One region of the Xanthobacter luteus genome, then DNA from elsewhere that is predicted to be linked to it. Evidence: predicted binding sites of a transcription regulator. Region 1 holds the regulator's gene; each other region holds the start of a gene.
What was found. The regulator PhoB, encoded in region 1, activates phosphate uptake and scavenging genes when phosphate is short. The targets are predictions, from matches to a motif close to TGTCATNNANCTGTCAT.

Region 1 (7,486 bases):
GCCTGACGCAGGCGGCCTCGATCCTGTCGGCGGCCAGCATCGCCTCTTCCTCGCTCACGTTGAGCGGAGGCAAAAGGCGGACCACATTGTCGCCCGCGCCGGGGGCGAGCAGGCCCTCCTCGCGCATGGCCACCACCAGGTCGCCGGCCGGCACGTTGGCCTTCAGGCCCATCAGCAGGCCCTGGCCGCGCACCTCGGCGATGATGGCGGGGTGCCGGTCCTTGACCTCGGCGAGGCGTTGGGCGAAGCGGCCGGCGACCTTGTTCACATGGTCGAGGAAGCCTTCGGCCAGCACCTGGTCGAGCACCGCATTGCCCACCGCCATGGCGAGCGGGTTGCCGCCATAGGTGGAGCCGTGGGTGCCGAGCGTCATGCCCTTGGCGGCCTCCTCGGTGGCGAGGCACGCGCCGAGCGGGAAGCCGCCGCCGATGCCCTTGGCCACCGCCATGATGTCGGGCGTGATGCCGGCCCATTCATGGGCGAACAGGCGCCCGGTGCGGCCGACGCCCGACTGCACCTCGTCGAGCACGAGCAGCAGGCCCTTCTCGTCGCAGAGCGCGCGCAGGCCCTTGAGGAAGCTCGGCGGCGGCACGCGCACGCCGCCCTCGCCCTGCACCGGCTCCACCAGGATGGCGGCGGTCTCGTCGGTCACCGCGGCACGCGCCGCGTCGAGGTCGCCGAACGGCACCTGGTCGAAGCCCGGCAGGTCCGGGCCGAAGCCTTCCAGATACTTGGCGCTGCCGCCCGCGGCGAGCGTCGCCAGGGTTCGGCCGTGGAAGGCGCCCTCGAAGGTGATGATGCGGTTCTTCTCGGGATGGCCCGAGGCATAATGGAATTTGCGCGCCATCTTGATGGCGCACTCCAGCGCCTCCGCGCCCGAATTGGTGAAGAACACCGTGTCGGCGAAGGTCGCCGCCCGCAGCCGCTCGGCGAGGCGCTCGCCGCCGGGGATGCGGAACAGGTTCGAGGTGTGCCAGAGCTTGCCGGCCTGCTCGGTGAGCGCGGCGGCGAGGCCGGGATTGGCATGGCCGAGGATGTTCACCGCGATGCCGGCGGTGAAGTCGAGGAAGCGTCGCCCGTCCGTCGTGACGAGCCACGAGCCCTCACCCCGTTCGAATTCGAGGTCGATGCGCGCATAGGTCGGCAGAACGGCGGGGATCACGGCTTCCTCCAGTGCGGGAATGGACCCGCCCGCCTGCGCCTTCGAGACCCGTGCGGGGTGCGGGGATTCCCTTGAGCCGGCTCGCGGGTGGCCGGAAACTAAAACGGGCCGCCCAAGCGGGGGCGGCCCGACATTTTTGGCAATACTAATGATCACGCGCGCGAGGTCAACATCGCCGCCACAACCGGCGCGCGCCGGGCGCGGGCGCCGCGGACCCCGGCGGCGCCCACGATCCACAGATAAGGTGAGTCCTGCGCGCAACGACCTGGGGAAAACGATCCGGGTACCGAATCGGGACTCTGTCGCCTTGCGCGTGCATATTGTAGGTTAATTTTCAGTTGGCCACGACATATCGTGCGCCACTCTTCCTCGGGACGGTAAAAGTGGCCGACTCCCGCGCGATGCCGCGCGGGGGCTCGCGGGAGGAGTCCGGCAGGTCCGGGCGGCGTGGCGGCGCCGCGGCACAGGGTCGGGCGCCAGGTTCCGGCGCCACTCGAGATGCGGCAGATGGGAGACGAGCCATGAGCTGGACCGACGAGCGCGTCGAGCTGCTGAAGAAGCTTTGGAGCGACGGACTTTCCGCGAGCCAGATCGCCGGGGAGCTGGGCGAGGTGACCCGCAACGCGGTGATCGGCAAGGTGCACCGCCTCGGCCTGTCGGGCCGGGCGAAGAGCGCGTCCTCCTCGACGCGCCCGCGCAAGCCGGCGCGGGAGGCCGAGACCCGGCGCGACGCGCGGCCGCAGCGGCCGCTGACCCACGGCGCGACCGCGCTGGCCCAGGAGCTCGAGCCGATGGCGCGGGAGGCTCCCGCCCCGGCGCCGCAGGGCGCCGACAATGTGGTGCCCATGGGCCAGCGCTGCACCATCATGAACCTCACCGAGAGCACCTGCCGCTGGCCCACCGGCGAGCCGGGCACGGACAGCTTCTATTTCTGCGGCGGCAAGACCAAGCAGGGCCTGCCCTATTGCGCCCACCACGCGCGCATCGCCTACCAGCCGGTGCAGGACCGCCGGCGCGACCGCCGGCTCGCTTATCTCTGAGCCGGGCGTCCGGCGCCCCCTCGCCCCGCCGGGGGAGGGTTTGGGGGCGCTTTGCGGGGGCGTGGCGCCTTCTTCCGCAGAAGCTTGCGGCGGCCGCGCCGCGCCGGCGGGCGACCACGAGCCGGACCCGCTCGGCGCCGTCAGTGCGCCCGGGCGAACATCTCGTTGAAGGAATAGCCGGCGCCCCGCACGGTGCGGATGGGGTCCGACTGGCGGCCGCGATTGATGGCCTTGCGCAGCCGGCCCACATGCACGTCCACGGTGCGCTCGTCGATATAGACGTCCTGGCCCCACACCCCGTCCAGCAGCTGCTCGCGCGAGAACACGCGGCCGGGGCTCTGCATCAGGAATTCCAGCAGCCGGAACTCGGTCGGGCCGAGATGCACCTCGCGGCCGGCGCGGTGCACGCGGTGGGTCTCGCGGTCGAGCTCGATGTCGCCGGCGCGCAGCAGGGTCGCCACGTGCTCGGGCTTGGCCCGGCGCAGCAGCGCCCGCACCCGGGCAAGCAGTTCCGGCACCGAGAAGGGCTTGACCACATAGTCGTCGGCACCGGTGGCGAGCCCGCGCACGCGCTCGGTCTCCTCGCCGCGGGCGGTGAGCATGATCACGGGCAGGCGCTCGGTCTCCGGCCGGGTGCGCAGCCGCCGGCACAGCTCGATGCCGGAGAGGCCCGGCAGCATCCAGTCGAGGATGACAAGGTCCGGCACGCTCTCGCGCAGGCGGGTCTCCGCCTCATCGCCGCGGGCCACGCTCTCGACGCCATAGCCCTCCGACTCCAGGTTGTAGCGGAGCAGGAGGGTCAACGGTTCCTCGTCCTCGACGATCAGGATACGCGCCGGCACGGGTCTCTCATCCGACTGTCATCACACCTGCCACCGCCGGGACAGTCCGGCGGCGGATCTTGATCAGCACGCACGGTCCGCGGCGCTGGCGCGCCACCGGTGCCGCGCCTCAGCCCTGGAGCGTGCGCCCGGGGAACGCCACCGTGGTCTCGCTGGAGGCGTCCGCCTTCGGACGGCTCTCCGGCAGATTCTGACCGGTGACCATGTAATAGACGATCTCGGCGATGTTGGTGGCGTGGTCGCCGATGCGCTCGATGTTCTTGGCGCAGAACAGAAGGTGCGTGCACACCGAGATGTTGCGCGGATCCTCCATCATGTAGGTGAGGAGTTCGCGGAACAGCGAGGTGTACATGGTGTCGATGGCGCCGTCCCGGCCCCACACTTCGAGCGCCTTGGTCTCGTTCTGGCCGGCATAGGCGTCGAGCACCTCCTTCAGCTGCTCGAGCACCAGATCGGAGATGTGCTCCACGCCGCGCACCAGCTTCGCCGGGTGGTACTCGCCCTCGATGGCGATGACCCGCTTGGCGACGTTCTTGGCGAGGTCGCCGATGCGCTCCAGGTCGTTGGCGATGCGGATCGTCGCCACCACCTCGCGCAGGTCGCCGGCCACCGGCTGGCGCTTGGCGATCACCAGGACCGCCTTCTCCTCGATCTCGCGCTGCATCTGGTCGCAGGCGGCGTCCAGCAGCACCACGCGCTGCGCCAGAGCGGTGTCGCGGCGGATCAGCGAGGTGACGCCATCGGCCACCAGGCGCTCGGCCTGGCCGCCCATCTCGACCACCTTGCGGCCAAGCTCCTTGAGTTCCACGTCAAAGGACGAAACGGTATGCTCGGGCATCTCGGTGTTCCTTGCGCGGGTCAGCCGAAGCGGCCGGTGATGTAGTCGCGGGTCTTGATCTCCTTCGGATTGGTGAAGATCACGTCCGAAGGCGCCACCTCGATCAGCTCGCCGAGATAGAAGAAGGCGGTAATATCGGCGCAGCGGGCCGCCTGCTGCATGTTGTGGGTCACGATGACGATCGTGAACTCGCGCTTCAGCTCGTCGATCAGGTCCTCGATCTTCGAGGTAGAGATCGGGTCGAGCGCGGAGGTCGGCTCGTCGAGCAAGATCACCTCGGGCTTCACCGCGATGGTGCGGGCGATGCACAGGCGCTGCTGCTGGCCGCCGGACATGCCGAGCGCCGACGTGTGCAGGCGGTCCTTGGTCTCGTCCCAGATCGCCGCCTTGCGCAGGCACCATTCCACGCGCTCATCCATCTGCGACTTCTTGAGCCGCTCGTGCAGCTTCACGCCGAAGGCGATGTTGTCGTAGATCGACATGGGGAACGGCGTGGGTTTCTGGAACACCATGCCGATGCGGGTGCGCACGATGGTGGCGTCCAGCTCCTTGCCGACGATGTTCACGCCGTCAAACAGCACCGCGCCCTCGGCGCGCTGGCCGGGATAGAGGTCGTACATGCGGTTGAACACGCGCAGCAGCGTGGACTTGCCGCAGCCCGACGGCCCGATCATGGCGGTGACCCGCTTCTCCGGGATGTGGAAGTTGATGTTCTTCAGGGCATGGTTCTGCCCGTAATAGAATTGGAGATTATCGACCTTGATCTTGGCCGGAGCCTGCGGCGCGTCGGGCTTGGCGGAGACGGACGAGGCGATATTGAAGGTGGGATCGACGGCAGAGTTCATCTGAGCCTCACTTGGGATCCTGATGCGCCCGCAGCACGCCGGACGCGAACAATTCCGTGGTCTTTCCTGTCCGCAGCGGCCGCATCTACTTGGTACGCGCCAGGAACAGGCGGGCGAGAATGTTCAGCACCAGCACGCCCACAGTGATCAGCAGCGCACCGGCCCAGGCGAGCGACACCCAGTCGTCGAACGGGCTGCCGGCATACTGATAGATGGCGATCGGCAGGCTGGCCATAGGCCTGGAGAGATCCAGAGACCACGAATTGTTGCCGAGCGAGGTGAACAGCAGCGGCGCGGTCTCGCCCGCCGCGCGGGCGATGGCGAGCAGGATGCCGGTGACGATGCCGGCCTGCGCCGCGCGCCAGGTCACCAGCATCACCACCTTCCACTGCGGCGCGCCGAGGGCGAAGGCGGCCTCGCGCAGGCCCACGGGAACGAGGTTCAGCATGTCCTCGGTGGTGCGCACCACCACCGGGATCACCAGGATTGCGAGCGCGATCGCGCCGGCCCAGCCGGAGAAGCCGCCGAGCGGCGCCACCAGGAAGGTGTAGACGAACAGGCCGACCAGGATGGAGGGCGCCGACAGGAGAATGTCATTCACGAAGCGCGCCACATGGCCGACCTTCGTGGTCTTGCCGTTCTCGGCGAGGAAGGTGCCGGCCATCAGGCCGATGGGCGTGCCGATCAGCATGGCGATGGCGATCTGGATCAGCGAGCCCACGATGGCGTTCAGCAGGCCGCCGTTCTGTCCCGGCGGCAGCGTGATCCGCGTGAAGACGTTGAGGCCGAGGGCCGGCAGGCCCTTCTGGATCAGGGTGAACAAGATCCAGGCGAGGAGGAACAGCGCGAAGACCGCGAAGGCGGTGCTGATCGCCTTGATCGTGGAATCCTTGGCACGGCGGACGGCGAGCGAAGCCATGGCGTTCTGGCCCTCAGTTCTTCAGGTTCGAGCGGACGAGGAAGCGCGAGAGCGCCAGCACGATGAAGGAGATGACGAACAGGATGAAGCCGAGCGCAAGCAGCGAGTCGAGCTTCAAGGTGCCCTGCGCCGCCTCGGGGAATTCGTTGGCGATGGTGGAGGCGATGGTCGCGCCGGGGGCGAACAGCGAGGCGGACAGGCGCGTCGCGTTGCCGATCACGAAGGTGACCGCCATGGTCTCGCCCAGGGCCCGGCCAAGGCCGAGCATCACCGCGCCAACCATGGCGGTGCGGCCGTAGGGGATCGAGACGTTCTTATAGACCTCGTAGGTGGTGCCGCCGACGCCATAGGCCGATTCCTTCAGCATGGGCGGGACCGATTCCAGGGTCTCCACGAACATGGCCGTGATGAAGGGCAGGATCATCACCGCCATGATGAGCCCGGCGGTGAGCATGCCGCCGCCGAGCGCCGGCCCCTGGAACAGGAAGCCGATCACGGGCAGCGGGCCCAGCAGGTCGATCAGCGGCGGCTGCACATAGGCCGCCATCAGCGGCGAGATGATGAAGAAGCCCCACATGCCATAGATGATGGAGGGCACCGCGGCGAGCAGCTGGATCGCCACGCCGATGGGCTTGCGGAGCGCCTGCGGCGCGATCTCGCTCAGGAAGAAGGCAATGCCGAAGGACAGCGGCAGCGCGATGACAACGGCGATGACGGCGCTGAAGATCGTGCCGTAGATCATCACCAGCGCGCCGAAATTCTCGGTCACGGGGTTCCAGGCGGCAGTCCAAAGAAAGTCGAGCCCGAAGGCTTGGAACGCCGGAAGGCCGCCTTCGAACAGCATGGCGATGATGAGACCGAGCAGCACCAGCACGAAGATGCCGCTGCCCCAAAGCGAGGCCACAAAGACGCGGTCCGACAGGCGCCCCACCGCCTTTTCCGATCCGATCGGCCCGATGGCGCGGCCCATCGCCGGGTTGCCCGCACCGCTCATCGTCGCATCCATCGCCCAAATCCCCCGCATCCCGAACGGAAAGCCGCAACTGGCGCGGCGCTCGGCACAATTGTCGTGGAGAATGAATTGCCCTGGCGCGGATGGCGGCCAAAAGGCCGGCCGCCATCCGCTGTCACGCTAGGGACCTGCGCGTCGGTCGGATCAGTTCGACCACACCGGCTTGCCGTCCACCTTCACGTCGGTCTTCCACGCCGCGCGCACGCGGTTGGCGACGTCTTCGGGAAGCGGGATGTAGTGGAGCTTCTCGGCGATCGGCGCGCCGCTCTTGAAGGCCCAGTCGAAGAACTTGATGACCTCGGCGGCCTGCTCGGCGGACTTCGGCTCCTTCGGGAGCAGGATGAAGGTCGCGGAGGTGATCGGCCAAGTGGTGTCGCCGGGGGTGTTGATCATGGACGCCGCGAAGTCCTTCGCGCCGGCCCAGTCCGCATTGGCGGCGGCGGCCTGGAACGAGGGAACGGTCGGCGACACGAACTTGCCGGCCTTGTTCTGCAGCTGGGCCGTCACAAGGCTGTTGGCCGAGGCGTAGATGTATTCCACGTAGCCGATGGCGCCCTTGGTGTTCTTCACCGTTCCGGCCACGCCCTCATTGCCCTTGCCGCCCGCGCCGGCCGGCCAGGAGACCGAGGTCGCCACGCCCACCTTGGACTTCCACTCGGGGCTCACGTCGGCGAGGTAGGACACGAACACGTAGGTGGTGCCCGATCCGTCCGAACGATAGGTCGGCACGATGCCGAGGTTCGGCAGGGTCACGCCGGGATTGAGGTCGGCGATGACCTTGTCGTTCCACTTGGTGATCTTGCCGAGATAGATGTCGGCAAGCACCGG
Region 2 (7,486 bases), on a different contig from region 1:
TCCGATGCGGCCGAGGCCGTTGATCCCTACTCTCATGGCACCGTCATTCCCTGTGATCGTCCAATGGGGCGGCCCCGGCGCGATGGCGTCAGGCCCGCGGATGTCCGGCGGCGGCTTGCGTCCTCATGCGGCCAGCCCCGAAAGGGTAAGGTCCGTCGCGCCCTCCATCCGTCCGATCTCGCCGATGCGCTCCTTCAGCGAAGCGAGGTCGAGCTGCTCGAACGGCAGGTTGACGAAGGCGGAGACGCGGGCGGCGAGCCGACGATAGGTGGCGAGGAAGGCCGCCTTCTGCTCCGCCTCGGTTCCCTTCACCAGGATCGGATCGGGCAGGCCCCAATGGGCGTGGAGCGGATGGCCGGGAAAGGCCGGGCAGATCTCGCCCGCCGCCGCGTCGCAGGTGGTGATGACGAAATCCATCTGCGGCGCGTCCGGCCCGGCGAAGGCGTCCCAGCTCTTGGAAGCAAGGGGCGCCGTGTCGTAGCCGAGCTGGGCGAGCAGATCGAGCGCCATGGGGTGCGGCTTGCGCTTGGGCCGGCTGCCGGCCGAATGGGCCAGGAAGCGCCCTCGCCCCTCGCGGTTGAGCAGCGCCTCGGCGATCAGGGATCGGGCCGAATTGGCCGAGCAGATGAGCAGCACGTTGTAGACGCGATCGTTCGCGGCGGCGGGGCGCAGCTGCGGGAAGGCGGCGGCGCCGATGCCGCGCCGCGGCGAGACGGCAAAGCCCATTTCCCCCATCAGCTGGCTCAACAGGGGACCCGCCGCCGACAGATTGACGGCATAGAGGACGGAGCGGCCATCCCGCCGCGCCGTGACGAGGCCGGCGCGCTCCAGCACGGCGAGATGGGTGGACATGGTGTTGTGCGGCACCGCCAGCAGGCGGGCGATGTCGCCGGCCGGCAGGCCGTAGGGCACATAGCGCAGCAGGAGGCGATACGTTTCGAAGCGCGTGCCCTGGGACAGCGCATCGAAGATCCGCGTGGCGTCTTCCGCACTCAGCTTCGTCTCGTCCATCTCGCCTCGCTGCAATCTTCCCTCGAGCATTCCGTCGGGGCGCTCAGGCGCCGCCCTTGAAGGTCTTCGCCCAATAGTCCTTCACCTGCTGGATCAGGACGGCCGGCAAGGGAACATAGCCGAGTTCGGAGGCATATTTCTCGCCTTCGCCGAGGGCGAAGCGCCAGAACTCGAACGCGACCTGGCTGTTCGCGGGAACCTTCGGCTCCTTGTACATGAGGGCGAAGGTGGTGGCCGCGATGGGATAGGCATCCTCGGCGGCGGAATCGTTGATGACGACGAAGAAGTCCTTTGCGGACGCCCAATCGAAGCTCAGCGCCGCGGCCTGGAACGAGGCGGCGCTCGGCGCGATGAACTTGCCCGCGCGGTTCTGCACCAGGCCGTAGGCAAGCTTCGCCTGCACCACATAGGTGTATTCCACGTAGCCGATGGCGTTCTTGACCCGCTTGACCTCGGTGGACACGCCCTCGTTGCCGCGCGCGCCGGTGCCCACGGGCCAGGCCACCGCGCTGCCCTCGCCCACCTTCTGCTTCCATTCCGGGCTCGCCTTGGCGAGGTAGGACACCCAGTTGAAGGTGGTTCCCGATCCGTCGGAGCGGTGCACCACCGCGATCTGGGCATCGGGCAGCTTGAGATCGGGATTGAGCGCCTTGATGGCGGGATCCGACCAGATGGCGACCTTGCCGAGATAGATGTCGGCCAGCAGGGCGCCGGTGAAGCGGAGCTTACCCGGCGCCACACCGTCGAGATTGAACACCGGCACGACGCCGCCGAACACGATGGGGAACTGGCCGAGGCCGTATTTCTCCAGTTCCTCCGGCTTCAGCGGCTTGTCCGACGCGCCGAAATCCACCACGCCGTCCTTGACGCGGTTGATGCCGGCGGACGAGCCCACCGACTGGTAGCCGACGAGGTGGCCCGCGCGCTCGCGGAACTCCTGCGCCCATTTCCAGATGATGGGATAGGCAAAGGTGGAGCCGGCGCCCCGCACCTCCGCCGCATGCGCGGGCACGGCCATGGAAGTGACCGCGAACGCAGCAGCGGCGGTCAAGGCAAGAATGCGGCTCACGGCTATGCGGTTCACGGCGGACCTCCCTTGTGCCCTTGCGGCGTCCATTTCAGGCCGCTCCCTAACGAGTCATTATGTCGATAGGAATGGACATATCGCTAAACGCCGATCATGTCACCCGTGTGACACCCTGCGCGCCGCCCCCCTTCCGCAACGACAATATAACCTTCAATATGTCGATACCAATAGAAACAAAGACGTCTAAACCGGCTTCCTTGGCGCGGTTGAATCGCGAACTTTCCGGATCCCCCAACGCGCGCGGCGCGGTCTGGCAGGCATTTCGAACAGAAATCACCGCCCCCGGGGACCGCGTGAAGCCTGGCAGTTTTTGGTCTGCCACACGGGAACGGGGCTGCAATGCTATAAAATACCAAGAGACGATGCCGTTGAACGGAAACGTATACACTGTATTTAGATTGAAAAAATCCGTTCTAATTCAGTCTTATGGCCAGATATACACCGCTTGTCATTAAATTGTTACGGAATTTGCCTAGAGCACATCGAGCTGGGGGAGCGCTCGAAGCCCCGGCGACATGGTCCAGGGAGACGCCAACTCATGAAGATCATCACTCTCGCGAGCGCCTTCGCGCTGCTCGCTGCCGGCGCGGCGCTCAATGGCGCGGCGGCCCAGGCGCTGGTCAAGGCTGACGGCTCGTCCACGGTGTTCCCCGTGACCGAGGCCATGGCCGAGGAGTTCCAGAAGGCGAACAAGGACATCAAGGTGACGGTCGGCATCGCCGGCACCGGCGGCGGCTTCAAGAAGTTCTGCCGCGGCGAGACCGACATCTCCAACGCCTCGCGGCCCATCACGGCGAGCGAGCAGAAAGCCTGCAAGGAAGCGGGCATCGAATATATCGAGCTGCCCGTGGCGCTCGACGCGCTCACCGTCATCGTCCACCCGTCCAACACCTGGGCGGGCGAGATGACGGTTGCGGACCTGAAGAAGATCTGGGAGCCCGAAGCCCAGGGCAAGATCACCAATTGGAAGCAGGTGCGCGACAGCTATCCCGACCGTCCGATCACGCTCTACGGGCCGGGCGTCGATTCGGGCACGTACGACTATTTCACCGCCGCCATCGTCGGCAAGGAGCACTCCAGCCGCGGCGACTTCACCGCTTCCGAGGACGACAACGTGCTCGTGCAGGGCGTCGCCGGTGACCAGAACGCGCTCGGCTTCTTCGGCCTCGCTTACTACGAGGAGAACCACAACAAGCTGAAGGCCGTGAAGATCAAGCTCAACGACGCTGCCCCCGCCGTCGAACCCTCGGTGGAGAATGCCCGCACCGGCAAGTACCAGCCGCTGTCGCGCCCGATCTTCATCTACGTGAACAAGAAGGCGGCGGACACCCGCCCCGAGGTGGCCAAGTTCGTGGAATTCTATCAAAATCCCAAGAACGCGGTCGAGCTGGTCAAGGAAGTGGGCTATGTGCCGCTCCCCGAGGCCGCGCTCAAGGCGTTCCAGGAGCGCTTCAAGAAGCGCGAGATCGGCACCGGCTTCACCGGCTCGAAGGTCGGCGTGTCGGTCGAGGACCTGGTCAAGGAAAAGCTCGTCTACTGACGCGCCAGGGCATCCATTTGCGAGGCGGGAGTCGGCTCCGATCCGATCGCTGCGCGATGCGCGGATCCGATTCCCCGGGGGAGGCGGTTTGGCGTCCTCCCCCTCACGACCGAGAGCTTGATCGAAGTCATGGCCGTCCAAGGCAAGCCCGCACGACCGCGCCTGACGGTCTCGCCCGCCTTCCTCGCGCGGCGGCGTGTGGTGGACCACACCATGCGCGTCGTGCTCTTTCTCTGCGCGGCCCTCTCGGTGCTGGTCACGGCCGGCATCGTCTATGTCCTGTTGTCCGAAAGCGTCACATTCTTCGCCCAGGTGTCGATCATCGACTTCCTGACCGACACCCAGTGGACGCCGGTGTTCCAGGACAAGCATTTCGGCATCATGACGCTGGTGTCCGGCACCCTGGTGAGTTCGCTGATCGCCCTTCTGGTCGCGATCCCCGCCGGAACCGTGCTCGCCATCTACCTGTCGGAGTTTGCCCAGCCGCAGGTGCGCGAGACCATCAAGCCGTTCCTCGAGCTGATCGCCGGCGTGCCCACCGTGGCCTTCGGCTATTTCGCGCTGTTGTTCCTCACGCCCATCTTCCAGATCTTCATCCCCGGGCTCGCCGGCTTCAACCTCTTGGTGCCCGGCGTCGTCATGGGCATCATGATCTTGCCCTACATCGTCTCGGTGAGCGAGGACGCCATGCGCGCGGTTCCCACGGAACTGAGGGAGGGCGCCTATGCCCTCGGCTTCACCCGGCTCCGGACGGCGACGCGGGTGGTGATCCCCGGCGCCTTCTCCGGGGTGACGGCGGCCTACATCCTCGGCATGTCGCGGGCGGTGGGGGAGACCATGGTGGTGGCCATCGCCGCCGGCCAGCAGGCCAAGCTCGCCCTCAACCCGCTGGAGGGCGCCGCCACCATCACCGCTTACATCGTCCAGATCAGCCTCGGCGACGTGCCGCACGGCTCGATTGCCTATCTCACCATCTTCGCGGCCGGCATGACGCTGTTCCTCATGACCTTCGCCTTCAACATCCTCGCCTTCTGGCTGCGCCAGAAGTACCGCGAGGTCTATTGAGGGAGATGCCCGTGAAGCCGCGCGCCACTCCCTTCACCCGGCGCCGCTCGGACGCCGAGATCATCGCCCGCGCCCACCGGTCCGACCGCAGCTTCGCGGTTCTCGGCCTCGGCGTCCTCGTCCTCACCATGATCGTGCTGCTGTCGCTGATCGTGGACTTCATGGTGGACGGGCTCGGGCGCATCGACCTCGACTTCCTGACCAGCTTTCCCTCCCGGCGCGCGGCGGATGCCGGCATCCTGTCCGCCTGGGTCGGCACCACGCTGGTGATGCTGGTGACGACGGCGCTGGCGGTGCCGCTCGGCGTCGCGGCGGGCCTCTATCTCGAGGAATACGCGCCGCGCAACTGGATCACCCATCTCATCGAGATCAACGTCACCAATCTCGCGGGCGTGCCGTCCATCATCTACGGCCTCCTCGCCCTGGGCCTGTTCGTCCAGACCTTCGCCATGGGCCAGACCATCCTGGTGGCCGGCATGACGCTCGGGCTGCTCATCCTGCCCATCATCATCGTCGCCACCCGCGAGGCGGTGCGCTCGATCCCGCTCGAGATCCGCGAGGGCGCCTATGCGCTCGGCGCCGACCAGTGGCAGACCGTGAGCGGCTACATCCTGCCCGCGGCGCGTCCCGGCATCCTCACGGGCGCCATCGTCGGCATGTCCCGGGCGATCGGCGAGACCGCGCCCATCATCACCATCGGCGCCCTCACCTTCATCGCCTTCCTGCCGCCGCCGCCGGTGCAAGACACTTTTCCGTTCCTCAATTTCCACTGGCTCAGCTCGCCCTTCACGGTGATGCCGATCCAGATGTTCAACTGGGTGTCGCGCCCGCAGGCGGCGTTCCACGTGAACGCGGCCGCCACCGGCCTCATCCTGCTCGCCATGACGCTCATGATGAACGCCGTCGCCATCTGGCTGCGCTACAAGATCCGCCGAGGCATGCGGTGATGCGGCAGCCCGGCCTTTCGGAGAACGCGATGACCGCCGTGCCCCCCGCGTCGGACGCCGTGGCCGGCCAAGCGCCCGCCCCCCTGCGCGCGGCCGTTCGCCAGCTTGATTTCTTCTACGGCGACACCCAGGCGCTCAAGGCGGTGGAGCTGCCCATCGTCGAGGGCAAGGTCACCGCCCTCATCGGCCCCTCTGGCTGCGGCAAGTCCACGCTCCTGCGCTGCTTCAACCGCATGCACGATCTTTATCCGGGCAACCGCTACGAGGGCGAGATCATCCTCTACCCGGAAGGGATCAACATCGTGGCGCCCGATGTGGACCCCCTGCTCGCGCGCCTGCGCATCGGCATGGTGTTCCAGAAGCCCAATCCGTTCCCGAAATCGGTCTATGAGAACGTCGCCGCGGGGCTTCATGTGCGCGGCCTGCGCAACCGGACGGAGATCGGGCATCGGGTGGAAGCCGCCCTGCGTCAGGCGGCGCTGTGGGACGAGGTGAAGGACCGCCTGCAGGAATCCGCCTACGGCCTGTCCGGCGGCCAGCAGCAGCGCCTGTGCATCGCCCGCACGCTCGCCCCCGAGCCGGAGCTGATCCTGCTCGACGAGCCGACCTCGGCCCTCGACCCCATCGCCACCGCGAAGATCGAGGAGTTGATGGACGAGTTGCGCGGCGCCTACACCATCATGATCGTCACCCACAACATGCAGCAGGCGGCGCGCATCTCCGATTTCACCGCCTTCATGCATCTCGGGCAAATGGTGGAATACGACGTCACCGACCGCATCTTCACCAACCCGGCCGAGGAGCGCACGCGCGCCTACGTCACCGGCCGGTTCGGCTGAGGCGTCCGCGCGCCGAACCGGCCGGGGCGGACTGAGATGACCGTCCTCGTCTTCCTCGGCTCGCTGCTCGGGGCGAAGGCGATCGGCATGCCCATCGCCTTCGCCCCGCATCCTCAGCCCCAGATGTCGGCGGTGATGCCCGCATACCAGCCCATGTTCTCCTGCTCGGTCTGCTTGCGCAGCTCGGCGCTCTCGCCGGTCTTGGAGATGAAGCCCTCCACCTCCTTGATCTTGCCCTCGCCGGGGGCGTAGCGCCCGCCCACCTTCACCGCGTCGTCGGTGTCGATGAGGCTCCAGCAGGTGTTGGCGTAGCGCGCGGGGAACGCCTTCGAGCCGGTGAGCGCGGCGCGCGCCGCCATCGCCGCCACCTTGGCCTGGCTGTTGGCGGCGAATGCGGACTTCGGCATGTCGCCGGGGATGGCGGCATCGCCGACCACGAAGATGTTGGGGTCCATCTGCGAGGCCATGCTCTCCGGATCGATGGGGCAGAATCCGGAGGCGTTGGCGAGCCCCGCGTCGCGGGCGATGGCGCCGGCCATCTGCGCCGGGATGACGTTGACCAGGGCGGCGTTCTTGTAGGTCTCGAAGCCGGTGACGACGGTACCGGTCTTCGGGTCCACCGACTTCACGCCGTCATTGATGGTGGGCGCGAGCCACTCGACCATGCCGGGATAATGGCTCTCCCAGCCCTGCTGGAACAGGCCCATCTTGGAGAACTTCTCCTTGGGATCGACGATGATGATCTTGGCCTTGCCGCGGCCCGAGGCCTTGAGCGCATGCGCCATCATGGAGACCCGCTCATAGGGCCCGGGCGGGCAGCGATAGGGATTGGGCGGGGCGATCATGACGATCAGGCCGCCATCCGGGACCGCGTCGAGCTTGGCTTTCAGCAGCTTGGTCTGGGGCCCCGCCTTCCAGGCGTGGGGCATGACCTCCTCCGCCGCCTTCGACCAGCCGGGCACGGAATCGTATTTGAGGTCGATGCCCGGCGCGAGCA
Region 3 (7,486 bases), on a different contig from region 1:
CTCGTTCGTCGCCGCCCCGCGCATCCAGTCGGCGATCCTCCAGATTCCCGACATCGAGGCCGAGGTCACCGCCCGCGGCGAGGCCTACCGCTACGAGCTGCTGCGCCTGGAGCGGCGCCCCGCCTCGCGCGCCGCGCCGGTGGAATGGGAGCTCGCGCCGCGCGGCCGGGTTCTGGAGATCGAGTGCCGCCACATGGCCGGCAGCCGGCCGTTCGCGCTGGAGCGCCGGCTCATCAACATCTCCGCCGTGCCGGAGGCGGAGGCGGTGGACTTCGCGCGCCAGTCGCCCAGCTCCTGGCTGGTCACCCACGTGCCGTGGACCGCGGCGGAGCACAAGATCACGGCGGTGAACGCGGTGCCGGAGATGGCGAAGCTGCTCGACATTCCCGATGCCAGCGCCTGCCTCGAACTCCAGCGCCGCACCTGGCGCGGCGACGAGAACATCACCACCGTGCGCCAGACCTTCCGCGGCGATCTGTTCGACCTGATCGCCCGCTTCACCCCCGCCCAGGCCTCCGGCGGCGGCTGAGGGGGCCGGCCGCGCGGTGCCCCCACGCCCCGCCCCTCAGGCGAGCAGCGCGCGCAAAGGCAGACGCTCGCCGATCAGGATGTGGGGGATGCCGAGCCGGCGCGCGCCGGCGCCGTCGGTCTCGGGATTGTCGCCCACCATCACCACCTCCCCGGCGGCAAGGCCCAGGCGATCGAGTGCGGCGCGGAACAGCTCGGGCTGCGGCTTGCCGAACACCCGCGCCGGCGCGCGCCCGGACGCCGCGGCGATGGCGGCGGCGAGCGCGCCGGTCTCGGGCACGAGGCGCCCGTCCGCGCCGGGGTGGGAGGTGTCGGGGTTCGCCACCACGAACGCCGCGCCGGCGCGCACGGCGTTGGCGGCGCGCGCCAGCGCCGCATAGTCGAAGGCCGGCGTGCGGGCCACCAGCACCACGTCCGGCCGCTCGTCGGTGACCTCGAGCCGCAGGGCCCGCGCCTGGGCGATGAGCGGCGCGCTGGCGAGCATCATGGTGCGCGCGCCGGGCCAGAGGGCGGCGACGGCGCGCACCGCCTCGATGCCGGCGAGCACGATGCGCGCCGCCGCGACGTCGAGCCCCGCGCCGGCGAGCCGGCGCGACAGGCCCTCGGCGCAATCGGAGGAATTGTTCGACAAGATCATGGCGCGCGCGCCGTAGGCGGCGAGCACCTCGCGGGCGCCGTCGATCACCTCCTCGCTGCGGATCAGCGTGCCGTCGAGATCGAACAGGATGCCGCGCGCCGCGCGCAGCACCGCGCGCGCCGCGCGGGCGTCCGCCACCTGCCCGCATCCGTCCCGAAGGGTCTCAAGCGTCATCTCGTCCTCGCGCGGGCGGCCTCAGTAACAACACGGAATGAGTGAGGAAAGCTCAATCAGCAGGTCCGCGCCTGTTCGCCGGGCATCATTTTGAGTTTTCCTCAATGTCACTATCATGTCATTGAGCTTCGATAAATCGACACCCGTTCGAGGCCGCGTTCCACCGCCCTTCCATCGCTTCCGGTCCAGCCCGCGCCGAAGCGATCGCCCTCGCCTTTGCCTTCGCTGAAAGGAGATCGACCCATGATCCGCCGCCGCACGTTCCTCATCGGCGCCGCCGCCGGCGCCCTCGCCGCGCCGGCCGTGGTGCGCGCCCAGTCGGTGACCCGCAAGACCATCAAGGTGGCGCTCGCCCCCTCCCAGCCCACCCAGCAGGAAACCCGCAAGGTGTGGGAGCCGCTCTACCGCATGGTGTGCGAGCGCATCGGCGCCGATCTCGACCTGAAGGTCGCCAACGACTGGGCCGGCGTCTCGGTCGCCATCGGCTCCGAGCAGGCCGACCTCGCCCAGCTCGGCCCGTGGGGCTACGTGCTGGCGAAGAATTCCTCCGGCACGCGCGTCATCAACGTGATGCTGGTGGAGGGCAAGCCCACCTATCACGGCCTGATCGTCGCCCGCCCGGACCTCAAGCTCGAGAAGTTCCCCGAAGGCGCCAAGGGCATGTCCATGCAGATGCTGGACACCGGTTCCACCACCGGCTGGATGGTGCCGACCCACTATTTCCGCGCCCAGGGCATCGAGCCGAAGACCTTCTTCGGCAAATATGCCGAAGGCGCCTCCGCCGCCGCCGCCCAGATGGCCACCATCAACGGCCAGGTGGACCTCGCCACCGGCTGGGACATCCACCGCAACACCATGATCCGCAACGGCCTCATGAAGGCGGATTCCAACAAGATCGTCTGGCAGTCGGTGCCGCTGCCCAACGAGCCCGTGGTGGTGCGCAAGAGCATGGACGACGAGACCGCGGCCGCGCTCCAGGCCGCCTTCAATAACCTCACCGCCGAGGAGCTGAAGGTGCTGCCCTGGCCCTATACCGGCTACCGCACCACCACCCCCGAGCCCTATGTGGTGCTGGAGGTGATGGGCCGCGACCTCGGCGTGCTGAAGACCTGAGGGCGCCGCGTCAACGCCACAGGCGGCCGGGGGCGGCTTCAGCCCTCCCGGCCGCATCTGCCATGGGAGCCTGGGCCATGTGGGACATCGAGCGGACGCCGCCCGCGCGCGACGGCGCGGGGCAGTATGTGGAGACGCCCCTGAGCCTCGCCTCGCCGGCGGTGCTGGCGCGCCTCGCCCTCGCCGCCGTCCTGGTGATCCTGTTCGCCGCCTGCTGGCGGCTCGCCGAGGTGGATCCCGCCGCGCTCCTCGCCGGCATCCCGCGCCTCCTCACCTGGGCGGCGAAGGCATGGCCGCCTTATCTCGCCGACCTCGACGTCTATTGGCTCAGGGCGGCGGAGACGGTGGCCATCGCCACCGTGGCCACCGTGGTGGCGACGCTCCTCGCCTTCCCGCTCTCGATCTTCATCGCCCACAACACCGCGCCCTCCCCTTGGCTCGCCGCGCCGGTGCGGCTGCTGGTGAATTCGTTCCGCGGCGTCGACACCATCGTCTTCGCTTTGCTGTTCGTGGCGGCGGTGGGGCTCGGGCCGTTCGCCGGCGTGCTGGGCATGATCGTCCATTCGCTCGGCGTCCTCGCCAAGCTCAACAGCGAGGCCATCGAGACGGTGCCGAAGGCGCCGCTGGAGGCCGCCGCCATGACCGGGGCGAACCGCACCAAGATCGTCGCTTACGCGCTCCTGCCCTCGGTGCTGCCGAACCTCACCTCGGTCTCGCTCTATGTGTGGGAGGCGAACGTGCGCACCTCCACCATCCTCGGCATCGTCGGGGCGGGCGGCATCGGCATCGAGATCAAGGCCGCCATCGATCTGCTCGACTTCCCCAAGCTGCTGACGGTGACGGTGATCATGCTCATCATGGTGAGCCTCATCGACCAGTTCAGCGCCTGGCTGCGCCGGAGGCTGGTATGACCCTCGCCGCGCCCCCCGCCTCTCTCACGGCCGCCGCCGCGCCGGCGCTGAAGCTCGAGGCCGTCACCAAGACCTTCGGCGCGACCGTCGCGCTCGACTCCGTGAGCTTCGCCATCGCCCCTGGCGAGGTGGTGGCGCTGCTCGGCCCGAGCGGGGCGGGAAAGTCCACCGTGTTCCGCTGCATCTCCCGCCTCGCCGAAGTGGATGGCGGGCGCGTGCTGGTGCTCGGCCGCGACATCGGCGGGCTGAACCGCCGCGCCCTGCGCCAGCACCGCGGTGCCATCGGCCTGATCTTCCAGCAGTTCAACCTGATCGCGCGCATGACCGCGGTCGACAACGCGCTCGCCGGCCGGCTCGGCCAGGTGCCCACCTGGCGCGCGGTCACGCGCTGCTTCTCCCGCGCGGACCGGCAGATCGCGCTCGCCGCCTTGGACCGCGTGGGGCTGCTGGAGAAGGCCTATCAGCGCGCCGATTCGCTCTCCGGCGGCCAGCAGCAGCGGGTCGCCATCGCCCGCGTGCTGGCGCAGAGGAGCCGCCTCGTGCTCGCCGACGAGCCGGTGGCGAGCCTCGACCCGGCCTCCGCCGCCAACGTGCTCACGGTGCTCAAGGACATCGCCCGCGAGCACGGCATCGCGGTGCTGTGCGCATTGCACCAGACCGACCTCGCCTGCCGCTATGCCGACCGCATCGTCGCCATGCGCCGGGGCCGCGTGGTGCTGGACGCGCCGTCGGCCGCCGTCACCGCCGCGCAGCTCGACGCGGTCTATTACGAGGCGGGAGAGGGGCCGCGCGCGGCGGGCGGGTGAGCCGCGCCGGGCCGGCCGCGTCTCAGGGCCCGCAGACCGAGATCAGCACGCAGCTGCGATCCTTGAGGCGGCGCACCTGATGACGCAGCGGGCCGGGGAACTGCACCGAATCCCCGGTCTCGAGCACCAGCACCTTCTCCGCGAACCGCACCTCCACCCGGCCGGCCACCACGAACAGCAGCTCCTCGCCGCGGTGCGCGGCCTCCGGCTCGTTGGCGAATTCGGCCGGCGGATACATGAGGAACACCTCGAGCCCGGCGCTGCCGGTGGCCTGGGTGAGCACCTCCATGTGGTAGTTGCCGTCGTCCGCGGTCAGCGCGTCGCGGTCGCCGGCGCGGGTGACGAAGATCAGCTCGTGGTTCTCCGCGGCGCCGAACAATTGCGCGGCCGAGACCTGAAGCGCCGTCGAAATGCGCAGCACGATCGCCACCGAGGGCACCTTCAGCCCGCGCTCGACGCGCGAGAGATAGCCCTTGTCGACCGCCGCCGCGAGCGCGAGCTGCGACAGCGAGAGCCCGCGCTCCGCGCGCAGGGCGCGGATGGCGCGGCCGAGGCTGACCCCGGTCGGAAGGGGCATGCTTTGGGACGGATCCAGCGTGACCATCGGATCAAAGAACTCCTGACGTCTGCCCGGGGACGGGGGCCGAAAATCTGGGCAACCCCGCTGTGCCCCCCGGCCTCAATGCGCAAGCACGAAAAGTCACCAACGACAGGGAAAACATTTCCCCACTCTGGAGCAATTGCAAGAGGGACCGTAGTCCAAGGAGCAATGTTGATCATTGGGCAACAATGGCTCCCGCCCTCCTCCTTCCCTGGCCCAACAATCTTGGCACGGCGTTTGCGTGGAAGGGCTTGCCGGCCCCGGATTGGCCTCTGGAGCGGCAAAAATGGTTGCTCGTTAGGCAACGTTGTCTAAATTGATTGCAGCCGGCAATCACAGGGGAACAAGTTGATGAAGATCACCAATCACTTGCGCCGCGCACTGCTGGTACTCTTGGCCGCAGCCCTGCCCGTCTCGGCCGCATCGGCCCAGGACCCCAAGGTCAAATGGAAGATGGCCGCCACCTTCTCGAGCTCGCTGCCGCAGCTCGGGACGCTCGGCAAGCGCCTCGAATCGCAGATCGCCAAGGTGTCGGGCGGCAATATCGAGCTGCGCTTCTACGAGCCCGGCGCCCTGGTGCCGCCGCTCGAGACGTTCGACGCGGTGGCGGCGGGCGCGGTCGACGCGGCCTTCTCCACCCCCGGCTTCTGGGGCGGCAAGGTGCCCGCGCTGCAGGTGTTCGCCGCCTTGCCGTTCGGCCCGCCGGCCCCCGAATACATGGCCTGGTACTATTTCGGCGGCGGCAAGCAGATCTTCGACGAGATCTACGCCAAATACGGCATCAAGTCGGTGATGTGCGGCATGCTCGCGCCCGAGGGCTCGGGCTGGTTCAAGAAGGAGATCAAGAGCGTCGACGACCTCAACGGCCTGAAGCTGCGCTTCTTCGGCCTCGGCGCCAAGGCGCTCGGCAAGTTCGGCGTCTCCGCCCAATTGCTCGCGCCGCCGGACGTCTATCCCGCCCTCGACCGCGGCGTCATCGACGGCCTGGAATTCGTGCAGCCGGCCATCGACCTCAAGATGGGCTTCTGGCAGATCGCCAAGCACTATTACTTCCCCGGCTGGCACCAGCAGTCGACCTTCTTCGACCTGATGATGAACAAGGCCAAGTGGGACGCGCTCAGCGAGACCCAGAAGGCGCAGATCGAGTCGGTGTGCGGCGACAACATCCGCTACGGCATCGCCGAGGGCGAGGCGATCCAGATCCCGGCGCTCAAGGAGCTCCAGGCCAAGGGCGTGCAGATCCACAAATGGTCCGACGCGGACCTCAAGAAGCTCAAGGGCGCCGTGGACGAGGTGATCGCCGAGCAGGTGGCCGCCGATCCCGATTTCGCGCGGGCCTATGCGAGCTTCTCGAAGTTCCGCGAGGATTACGCCACCTGGCGCGACATCGGCTACCTGAAGAACTGATGTCCGCGCTCCTGGCTTCGGCCCAAATCCTCAAGGCGATCGCGCGGCGGGTGGGGCAGGCGGCAGCGTGGTGCGTCGTCGCTCTGGTGCTGACCGTCGTGCTGGACGTCGTCACCCGCCGCTTCATCGTGCTCGGCTCGACCAAGCTGCAGGACCTCGAGTGGCATCTGCATGCCACTCTCTTCCTGCTGTGCCTCGGCTATGCCTATGTGGAAGGCGAGCACGTGCGGATCGACGTGCTGAGCAACCGCTTCGGCACCCGGACCGCGGCGGCGATCGAGCTGATCGGCGCCGCGCTCTTCATCGTGCCGTTCTGCGCGGTGGTGCTCTATTACGGCTGGCCGTTCCTCGCCAGCTCCTTCCGGCTGAACGAGGGCTCGCCCTCCCTCACCGGCCTGCCCTACCGCTGGATCATCAAGTCGACGCTGCTGATCGGCTTCTCGACCCTGCTGCTGGCGGCGCTCGGCGCCATTGCCGCCGCGCTCGCCACCCTGCTCGGGTCTCCGCCCAAGCCGGAAGCCCCCCACCACCCGCAGGAGGTCGGCCTGTGACCGTGTTCGAGACCGCCCTTCCCTTGTCCATGCTGGGCCTTCTGGTGGTGATCCTGTTCTCGGGCTTCCCGGTGGCGTTCTGCCTCGCCGGCGTCGGCCTGGTGTTCACCGTCATCGGCGGCGCCTTCGGCCTGTTCCAGCCGGCCCAGTTGTTCCTGATCGTCAGCCGCATCTGGGGCTCGATCGCGGACAATCTGGTGCTGGTGGCGATCCCCATGTTCATCTTCATGGGCATCATGCTCGAGCGCAGCGGGGTGGCGCGCCACCTGCTGGAAATCCTCTCGGTGCTGCTGAAGCGCGTGCCCGGCGGGCTCGCGCTCTCGGTGGTGCTGATGGGCACCATCATGGCGGCGACCACCGGCATCGTCGGCGCCTCGGTGGTGATGCTGACCATGCTGGCGTTGCCGGTGATGGTGGAGCGCGGCTACGACAAGGGCATCGCCGCCGGCGTCATCTCCGCGTCGGGAACCCTGGGCATCCTCATCCCGCCCTCCATCATGCTGGTCATCATGGGCGACCTGCTGGCGATCCCGGTGGGCGACCTGTTCACCGGCGCAGTGATCCCGGGCCTGCTGCTGTCCGGCCTCTACCTCGTCTACATCCTCGTCGTCGCCATCCTGCAGCCCAAGCGCATGCCGCGCCCGCCGCAGGCCCGCGAAGGGACGCGGGGCGATCTCGTCAAGCTCGTGTTCCGCGGCTTCGTGCCGCCCACCGTGCTGGTGGTTCTGGTGCTGGGCTCGATCGTCGGCGGCTTCGCC
Region 4 (7,486 bases), 290 kb from region 1:
GCCGCCAAAGGCAAGGCCGTTGACCGCCACCACGATCGGCTTGCGGAACGCCTCGATGCGGGCGGTGAGACGCTGGCCGCGCGCCACGAAGTCCCGCAGCGCCGGGTCGGCGCCCAGCGCCACCGAGCGGGCGAATTGCGGGATGTCGCCGCCCGCCGAGAACGCCCGCTCGCCCGCCCCGGTGAGGATGATGCCGCGGACCGCGTCATCGCCCTCGATGGCGTCGAGATCGGCGAGCAGCGTGTCGATGGTCTCGTAATCGAGCGCGTTCAGCTTGCGCGGGCGATTGAGCGTGAGCGTCGCGATCGCGCCATGGGTTTCCTTGAGCACCGGCCGTGTCATCGGCACCTCCTCCTGAGGATCAGGCGGACAGGATGCGCGGGGCGCCGGCTCAGGTACACTGACTGTACGGTATACATGACGGCGCGCCGAAGCAGCCGCCGCCACGGTTTGCCGCGGCCCCGCAGCGGCGGGCCCGCTGGCGACGCGCGCGGCCTCAGGCCGCGCCGGCGGGCCGGGGGGCGTGGGGCCGGCCGCCGAGCGCGACGTGGATCATCATCAGCTCGCCGACATTTTCGGCCGTCAGCAGGCCGACGAGCCGGCCGGTGCCGTCGAGCACGCCCACGGCCGGAGCCTGCGTCTCGGTGAGGAGCTTCAGCGCCGTGTCGAGGGTGGCGCGCGCATCCACCGTGGGCACGTCCGGCTGCATCACCTCGATCACCGGGGTCTGCGGACCCTGGTCCTTCAAAGCGCGGATCATGGCGTCGCGGGTCAGCACGCCGCGCAGGCGCCCGCTGCCATCCACCACCGGGAACTCCTTCTGGGTCGAGCGGATCAGCGCCTCGGCCGCGTCGTCCACCGTGGACTGGGGGCCGAGGGTCTCGAAATGGGTGATCATCGCGTCCTGGACCAGATGGCCGCGCGAAGCCTCCTTGAGCTGCACCTGCCCGGCCTCGCCCGAGGCGGCGAGGAACACGAACACGGCGATCACGATCAGCATGGGATTGCCGAAGATGCCGAGCAGGCCGAGGGCGATGGCGAGGCCCTGGCCGATCGTGGCGGCGAGCGCGGTGGCCCGCGAAAAGCCCATGTTCATGGCGAGCACGGCGCGCAGCACCCGCCCGCCGTCCATGGGGAAGGCCGGGATCAGGTTGAACACCACGAGGAAGATGTTGGCCCCCGCGACCTTGGCGAGCAGCGAGGTGCCGGGGTCCTCGATCTTGGCGAGGTCGTCCACGTTCAGACTGCCACCCAGCACAAGCAGCAAGACCAGCGCGATCAGCACGTTCACCGCCGGACCGGCGAGCGCCACCACCAGTTCCTCGGACGGCTTCTCGGGGATGCGCTCGAGATTGGCGATGCCGCCGAACGGCCAGAGCGTGATGTCCGGCGTCTTCACGCCGTAGTGGCGCGCCGCGACCACATGGCCGAGCTCGTGCAGCAGCACGCACAGGAACAGGAGCGCGACGAAGATCACCCCCTCCCACGCCGCCTGCGACCCGCCGAGGCGGTAATAAGCGGCCCAGATCCACACCAGGAACAGAAGGAAGGTGACGTGGATCCTGATGGCGGTCTCGCCGAACCGGCCGATGGTGAGGGACCAGGGCATGGACGTCTCCCGTTGGGCTCGCCCCCACTCATAAAGGTTCGAGGCCGGCGCGCAACGCACCTTGCCGCACCGCCGCGGCACCTTTGCGGCCGCACGCTTCCTTGCACCGCACGCGCCGATATTATATGGTTAGCTTATTATATGGTCTACTTGCTATGAATGAACCTCCCCTCGGCTTTCTCCTCGTGGATGCGGCGCGGCTTTATCGCGCGCGGATCGACAGCGCCTTCGAGCAGTCCGGGGTCGGGCTGACCGCGGGCGAGGCCCGCACCCTGGCTTATGTCAATCTCTATCCCGCCCACCGCCAGTCCGCCTTGGCGGTGAAGATGAATGTGGAGCCCATGACGCTGGTGGGCTTCCTCGACCGTCTGGAGGCGCTCGGCCTGGTGGCGCGGGAGACCGATCCGGCCGACCGCCGCGCCAAGATCGTCCGTCTTACGGCGGCCGCCGCCCCCGATCTGGAGCGCATCACCGCGGCCGCGGCCGCGGCGCGGCAGGAGGCGCTGGCGGGCTTCAGCGACGAGGAGCAGGCCGCGTTCCGCAGTCTCCTGGCGCGGGTGCGCGCCAATCTGGCGCGCTGCAAGGAGGCCCCGTGAGCAAGCTGGATCCCCTGACCATGACGACCTCCGGTTCCGGCACGCCGCGCGGTCCGCTGATGTCGGAGGCGCGCGTCGCCGTGGTGGGCGGGCTCATGGTCACCATCGGCCCGGTGAGCCTCACCATGTACACGCCGGCCATGCCGCAGCTGGTGGCTGCGTTCGCGACCGACATCTCGACGGTGAAGCTCACCATCACCGTGTTCTTCCTCGGCTTCGCCGTGTCGCAGCTGATCTGCGGCCCGCTCTCCGACGCCTACGGGCGGCGGCCGGTGGCGCTCTCCTTCTTCGGCGTCTATCTGGTGGGCGCCTGCGTCGCCATGCTGGCGCAGGACATGAGCTGGCTGCTGGCCGGGCGGGCGCTGCAAGGTGTGGGCTGCGCCGCCGGCATCGCCATCTCCCGCGCCATCGTGCGCGACCAGTTCACGGGCCAGGCCTCGGCGCGGGTGATGAACCATATCGGCACCATGCTCGCCATCGGCCCGGCGCTCTCGCCCACCATCGGCGGCCTGCTGCTCGCCGTGGCGAGCTGGCATGTGCTGTTCATCGCCATGTCGGTATTCGGCGTGCTGCTCATGGGCCTCATAGTGCTCGGCGTGCCGGAGACCAACCGCTACCCCGACCGCGCCTTGGCGGAGCCGCGGCGCATCCTGAAGAGCTATGGCGAGCTGCTGCGCAGCCGCGTGTTCCTGCGGGCGAGCCTGGTGCTCGCCTTCGCGCTCGGCGGGGTGTACACGCTCGCGACCTTGGTGCCCTTCATCCTGATCGACAAGGTGGGCCTCAGCCCGACCCAGTTCGGTCTGGCGATGATGATCCAGAGCGGCTCCTTCATCGTCGGCACCCTGGTGGCCGGGCGCCTGCTGAAGCGCACCAACGCGCTCAAGCTGGTGCCGGTCGGCCTCGCCCTCGCCATGCTGGGCGCCACCGGGCTCAGCATCGGCCCGCAGGTCCTGCCCTTGACCACGGCCACCATCATGGTGCCGATCGGCTTCTGGACCTTCGGCATCGCCTTCATCGTGCCGGGCTGCACCACGACCGCGCTCGCCGGCTTCGCCCACATGGCCGGAGCAGCCTCGGCGCTCATGGGCTTCCTGCAGATCGGCGGCGGCTCCTTCGGCTCGGCGCTCTCGGTGCTGTTTCCCACGCCGCTCGCGGCGCTGGCGAGCCTGCTGCCCGCCATGGTGGCCTCGGCCATCGCCACACACGTGCTGCTGCGTCCGCCGGCCGGCGCGCGCGCCGGCGCGCCGGAGCCCCTGGTGGAGGCGACGGACCTCGAGCTTGCCGCCGATCCGCTGGGCGTGATCGGTGCCGCGGGCGACGAGATCGAGGCCGAGACGTACACCCGCCGGCGCTAAGGCGGGGCAGGGTCCCGCCCTCATCCGCCGCCGCTGCGAGCGGCCGCCGCGGCGGCCGCCTGGTTTGCCTTCAGCGGCCAACGCGGCGCGGGCCATGACCTCGCCCATTGACCTTGGGGCCGGTGCGTGGCCAATCTCCCGGCAACGGCTGGGAGAGGGACACCATGAAATTCTGGAAAAGCTCCGGGTGCGTGCTTGCGCTCGTCCTGGCGGCGTTCGCCGGCGCCGGATCGGCCCGCGCGCAGACGGTGAGCTACGCCGAGGCGGCGGGCCTCTTGGCCCAGCATTGCGGCGAGGACATCATGAGGCTCTGCCGCGGGCTCAATCTCGGCAATGGCGCGATCCACCAGTGCCTCGCGGGCAATGCCGCCCGCCTGTCGCCCGCCTGCGGCGCCAACCACGAGGCGATCCGGCAGATGACCGAGGCGCGGGCCGCCGCGCAGGCCCAGGTCTTCAAGATTTGCGATCGGGACCGCGCCGAGTTCTGTCCCGGCATCGTGCCCGGCGACGGCAACGTCGTTTCCTGCCTCCTGGAGGCGTCCAAGGTGGTCAGCCAGGCCTGCACCGGCGCCATCGTGAATGCGGGATATCGCTGATGCGTGCGCTTGCCTCGATCCTCGCTTCGACCCTTGCTCTCGCCGCCGCCCTTGCCGCGGCGCCGGCCGGCGCGCAGCAGTTCACCCCCAATGGGCAGATCGTCGAGGGCCTTCAGGGCACGCTCGCCGACGCCCCGCAGGTGAGTGCGGAGGCGCTGCGCGGCCTCGCCATCGCCCACATGCAGTATTCCGGGCCGCCCGAGAGCCGCCCGCCGTTGGCGATCCAGCTGGACCAGCTGGCCCAGATCAACGTGGAGATCGAGTTCGATCTCAATTCGGCGATGGTGAAGCCCGCCTCGTACCGCACGCTCGGCTCCATCGCCGACGCCATGCACAACCCGGTGCTGCTCGGCTACAAGTTCCTGGTGGTCGGCAACACCGACGCCACCGGCACCCGCGAATACAACATGAAGCTCTCCCAGGAGCGCGCGGACGCCGTGGTCGCGGCGCTCTCCACCACCTTCCGCGTGGATCCGCGGCGGCTCGAGGCGGTGGGCCTCGGCCAGGAGAACCTCCAGGACAGGCGGAACCCGAATGCGGCCATCAACCGCCGGGTGCAGATCTTCAATATCGGGCGTGCCGGCGTCCTGACCCCGCAATAGCCGCCTGCCGTGCCGGACGGCACGCGGCGGACATCAGCCTCAGGCCGGCGCGAGCGGATGCGATCCGCCGTGCCCGGGGACTGATCTGGGAACATGGGGAAAGGGTGCAGCCTTCGCGCGCCGCGCCCGCGGCGCGGCCGGGGCCTGTGGCGCTGGCGTGCTGCCGGCGGCCTTGCCGGCGCGCGGCCGCCGGGACGCGGACTGAGAAGCCCGCATCCTGACGGGCCGGACCTGGGCCTGAGATCAGGCCTTGCCGGACTTCGCGGGAGCCTTCGCCACCGCCTTCGGAGCGGCCGGCTTGGCCGGCGCCTTGGCGGCGGCCTTGGCCTTGGCCGGAGCCTTGGGAGCGGCAGCCTTTGCCGGAGCCTTGGCGGCCACGGTCTTGGCGGCCACGGTCTTGGCGGGCGCGCTCTTGGCCGCGGCGGGCTTGGCAGTGGCGGGCTTGGCCGCAGCGGGCTTGGCGGGTGCAGCCTTGGCGGCGACCGGCTTTGCCGCAGCCTTGGCGGCCTTCGCGGGGGCGGCGGCCTTCGGGGCAGCGGTCTTGGCGGCGGCGGCCTTGGGCGCCATCTCCGCCTTGGCGGGCGCCTTCGGCTTTGCGGCCGGCTTGGAGGCGGCCTTTGCGGCCGGCTTGGCAGCGGTCTTCGCCGGCGCCTTGGCCGGCGCCTTGGCGGCCTTCGGCTTGTCCGCCGCCTGGGTGAGGCACGAGGCCGCGAGCTTCTTGATCTCCTCGTGCGTGATGCCGGCCGGGTCCCGCAGCGCCTTCGCAGCGATCTTGCTCACCTCGGCGCCGGTCGTTTCGGTCTTCGCCATACTTGCCTCCAAAATCAGCCAACCGGCGAAGAATCAATCACCGCAACGCGATGCCCGCCAGCGTCACATAAATCTCCCGGAATAACTTCGAAATGGTTAACGCGTGAAATCGCCTTTTCACGCAATTGTTTGCTACCATGTGCGCGGCGTCCGGGGCTGGCCCCGGGCCGCTTTTGCGACCTTCGTGTCGTGAAATCATCGGCAAGATGTGCCAGGGGGCCGTCCAGGAAGGCACCGCACCGCGGGGCATTTCGACATGGAGCGTCCTGTCATCTTGGCGTCGGGGCTTCGTCCTAGCGTCGCGCCATCGCGATTCGGGCGAAGGGGGCGCCCGGCGGCCAGGCAGGAGGCTCCATGACGCTCACCGGACGTCCGTCCATCCTCTTCGTATGTCGGGACAATTCCGGCCTCAGCCTGATGGCCGAGGCGATCGCCATCGCCGCCCACTCCCATGTGCGCGCCTTCAGCGCCGCCGTCGCCGAGACCGCCCCGGTGGACATCGCCGCCGTCGAGTGCCTGCATTACGCCCGCATCCCGGCCGACGGCCTGTCATCGAAGCCGGTGGAGCTGTTCGGCTTCTCTGGCGCGCCGCGGGTCGACGTCGTGGTGGCCATGGTGGACGAGGCCCACCAGGCGCTGGGGCGCCTCGCCTGGCACCAGATCGCCCGCATGGAGCGCTGGACCTTCGACGACGTGTCGTGTCTGCGCGACGTGAACCAGCGCCGGATCAGCTATCGCCGGCTGCTGCCGCGCCTCAAGGCCGCGGTGCGCGCCGTGGTGGATCGCGCCGCCGCCCTTCCGGTGGCCGCCTGAGGCCAGGGCGCAGGGCAGATCGGCTCCCGCTCGTCGGGCAACTGCCTCTGATGCCCGCGGCAGAGGTCGGAGGGCTGCACGGGAGGCCTCCGACCCGCCGGATCGCGCGCTAGGCGGCGATGCGGCCGCCCAGCTCGTCCTCGATATGGATGCGGATGATCTCCTCGAACGAGGTCTCCGCCGAAAAGCCCAGCGCCGCCGCGCGCTTGGCGTCGAACTTGCGCGGCCAGCCGGCGACGATGGTCTCGATCACCGGATCGGGCGCGCGCTTGATCCGGGCCACCGCCTTGTCCCCCGCCACCTTGCGCAGCGCTTCGATCTGCTCGCCCACAGTCACCGCGAGGCCCGGCATGGTGAGGTTGCGCCGCGTGCCCACCTGCCGCCCGTCGAGGGTGGCGGCGTGGAGCAGGAAGCCCACCGCGGCGCGCGGCGAGGCGTGCCAGTGCATCACCGTCTCCGACACCGGCAGGATCGCCTCCTGGCCGGCGAGCGGCTCGCGGATGATGCCGGAGAAGAAGCCCGAGGCCGCCTTGTTGGGCGCGCCGGGGCGCACGCAGATGGTGGGCAGGCGGATGCCGATGCCGTCGAAGAAGCCGCGCCGCGTGTAGTCGGACAGCAAAAGCTCGCCGATCGCCTTCTGCGTGCCGTAGGAGGTCAGCGGCGTGTGGAAGAACTCGTCCGGGATCGCATCGGGGAAGGGGGCGCCGAACACCGCGATGGACGAGGTGAAGACGAGACGCGGCGCATAGCCCTCGATCAGCCGCACCGCGTCGAAGAGGTGGCGCGTGCCGTCGAGATTGATGCGGTTGCCTTTCTCGAAATCCGCCTCCGCCTCGCCCGAGACGATGGCGGCGAGGTGGAAGATCACGTCCGGGCGCTGCGCCACCAGCGCCGCCGCCTCGCCGGGCACGGAGATGTCGGACACCCGGCTGTCGGTGGCGAACGGCGCCGGCGGCAGCTTCGGGGGCACCACGTCGTGGGCGGTGAGGCGGGTGATGGGCCTGTCGCCGAGCCGCCCGTCGCGGGCGAGGCGCTCGATCAGCTTGCGGCCCACCATGCCGGCGCCGCCGATGACCAGGATGTGCATGTCTGTCTCCTCAGAGCG

Region 2: ABLE88_RS05325 (PstS family phosphate ABC transporter substrate-binding protein) is a predicted target of PhoB. The motif match lies at 2,545-2,561, and genes of this name have one in related genera.
Region 3: ABLE88_RS03165 (HAD-IIA family hydrolase) is a predicted target of PhoB. The motif match lies at 1,445-1,461, and genes of this name have one in related genera.
Region 4: ABLE88_RS11600 (arsenate-mycothiol transferase ArsC) is a predicted target of PhoB. The motif match lies at 5,836-5,852, and genes of this name have one in related genera.

Annotation. Positions count from the first base shown of each region.
Region 1 is NZ_JBDZDO010000003.1:417,508-424,993, reverse strand. Features, by position in the region: gene ABLE88_RS13060 (aspartate aminotransferase family protein) at 1-1,162, opposite strand, end outside; gene ABLE88_RS13055 (GcrA family cell cycle regulator) at 1,684-2,202, shown strand; gene phoB (phosphate regulon transcriptional regulator PhoB) at 2,343-3,044, opposite strand; gene phoU (phosphate signaling complex protein PhoU) at 3,154-3,882, opposite strand; gene pstB (phosphate ABC transporter ATP-binding protein PstB) at 3,903-4,727, opposite strand; gene pstA (phosphate ABC transporter permease PstA) at 4,813-5,646, opposite strand; gene pstC (phosphate ABC transporter permease subunit PstC) at 5,660-6,652, opposite strand; gene pstS (phosphate ABC transporter substrate-binding protein PstS) at 6,803-7,486, opposite strand, start outside.
Region 2 is NZ_JBDZDO010000001.1:1,092,655-1,100,140, forward strand. Features, by position in the region: gene ABLE88_RS05310 (ArsJ-associated glyceraldehyde-3-phosphate dehydrogenase) at 1-36, opposite strand, end outside; gene ABLE88_RS05315 (metalloregulator ArsR/SmtB family transcription factor) at 124-1,011, opposite strand; gene pstS (phosphate ABC transporter substrate-binding protein PstS) at 1,055-2,080, opposite strand; gene ABLE88_RS05325 (PstS family phosphate ABC transporter substrate-binding protein) at 2,637-3,638, shown strand; gene pstC (phosphate ABC transporter permease subunit PstC) at 3,768-4,703, shown strand; gene pstA (phosphate ABC transporter permease PstA) at 4,715-5,650, shown strand; gene pstB (phosphate ABC transporter ATP-binding protein PstB) at 5,680-6,489, shown strand; gene ABLE88_RS05345 (FCSD flavin-binding domain-containing protein) at 6,603-7,486, opposite strand, start outside.
Region 3 is NZ_JBDZDO010000001.1:641,550-649,035, forward strand. Features, by position in the region: gene hutC (histidine utilization transcriptional repressor HutC) at 1-529, shown strand, start outside; gene ABLE88_RS03165 (HAD-IIA family hydrolase) at 566-1,339, opposite strand; gene ABLE88_RS03170 (phosphate/phosphite/phosphonate ABC transporter substrate-binding protein) at 1,583-2,452, shown strand; gene phnE (phosphonate ABC transporter, permease protein PhnE) at 2,530-3,363, shown strand; gene phnC (phosphonate ABC transporter ATP-binding protein) at 3,360-4,169, shown strand; gene ABLE88_RS03185 (helix-turn-helix domain-containing protein) at 4,192-4,746, opposite strand; gene ABLE88_RS03190 (TRAP transporter substrate-binding protein) at 5,122-6,177, shown strand; gene ABLE88_RS03195 (TRAP transporter small permease subunit) at 6,177-6,728, shown strand; gene ABLE88_RS03200 (TRAP transporter large permease) at 6,725-7,486, shown strand, end outside.
Region 4 is NZ_JBDZDO010000003.1:125,352-132,837, forward strand. Features, by position in the region: gene ABLE88_RS11565 (crotonase/enoyl-CoA hydratase family protein) at 1-342, opposite strand, end outside; gene ABLE88_RS11570 (site-2 protease family protein) at 497-1,609, opposite strand; gene ABLE88_RS11575 (MarR family winged helix-turn-helix transcriptional regulator) at 1,765-2,205, shown strand; gene ABLE88_RS11580 (multidrug effflux MFS transporter) at 2,202-3,560, shown strand; gene ABLE88_RS11585 (cysteine rich repeat-containing protein) at 3,725-4,156, shown strand; gene ABLE88_RS11590 (OmpA family protein) at 4,156-4,758, shown strand; gene ABLE88_RS11595 (hypothetical protein) at 5,002-5,568, opposite strand; gene ABLE88_RS11600 (arsenate-mycothiol transferase ArsC) at 5,923-6,381, shown strand; gene denD (D-erythronate dehydrogenase) at 6,491-7,468, opposite strand; gene ABLE88_RS11610 (SDR family oxidoreductase) at 7,479-7,486, opposite strand, start outside.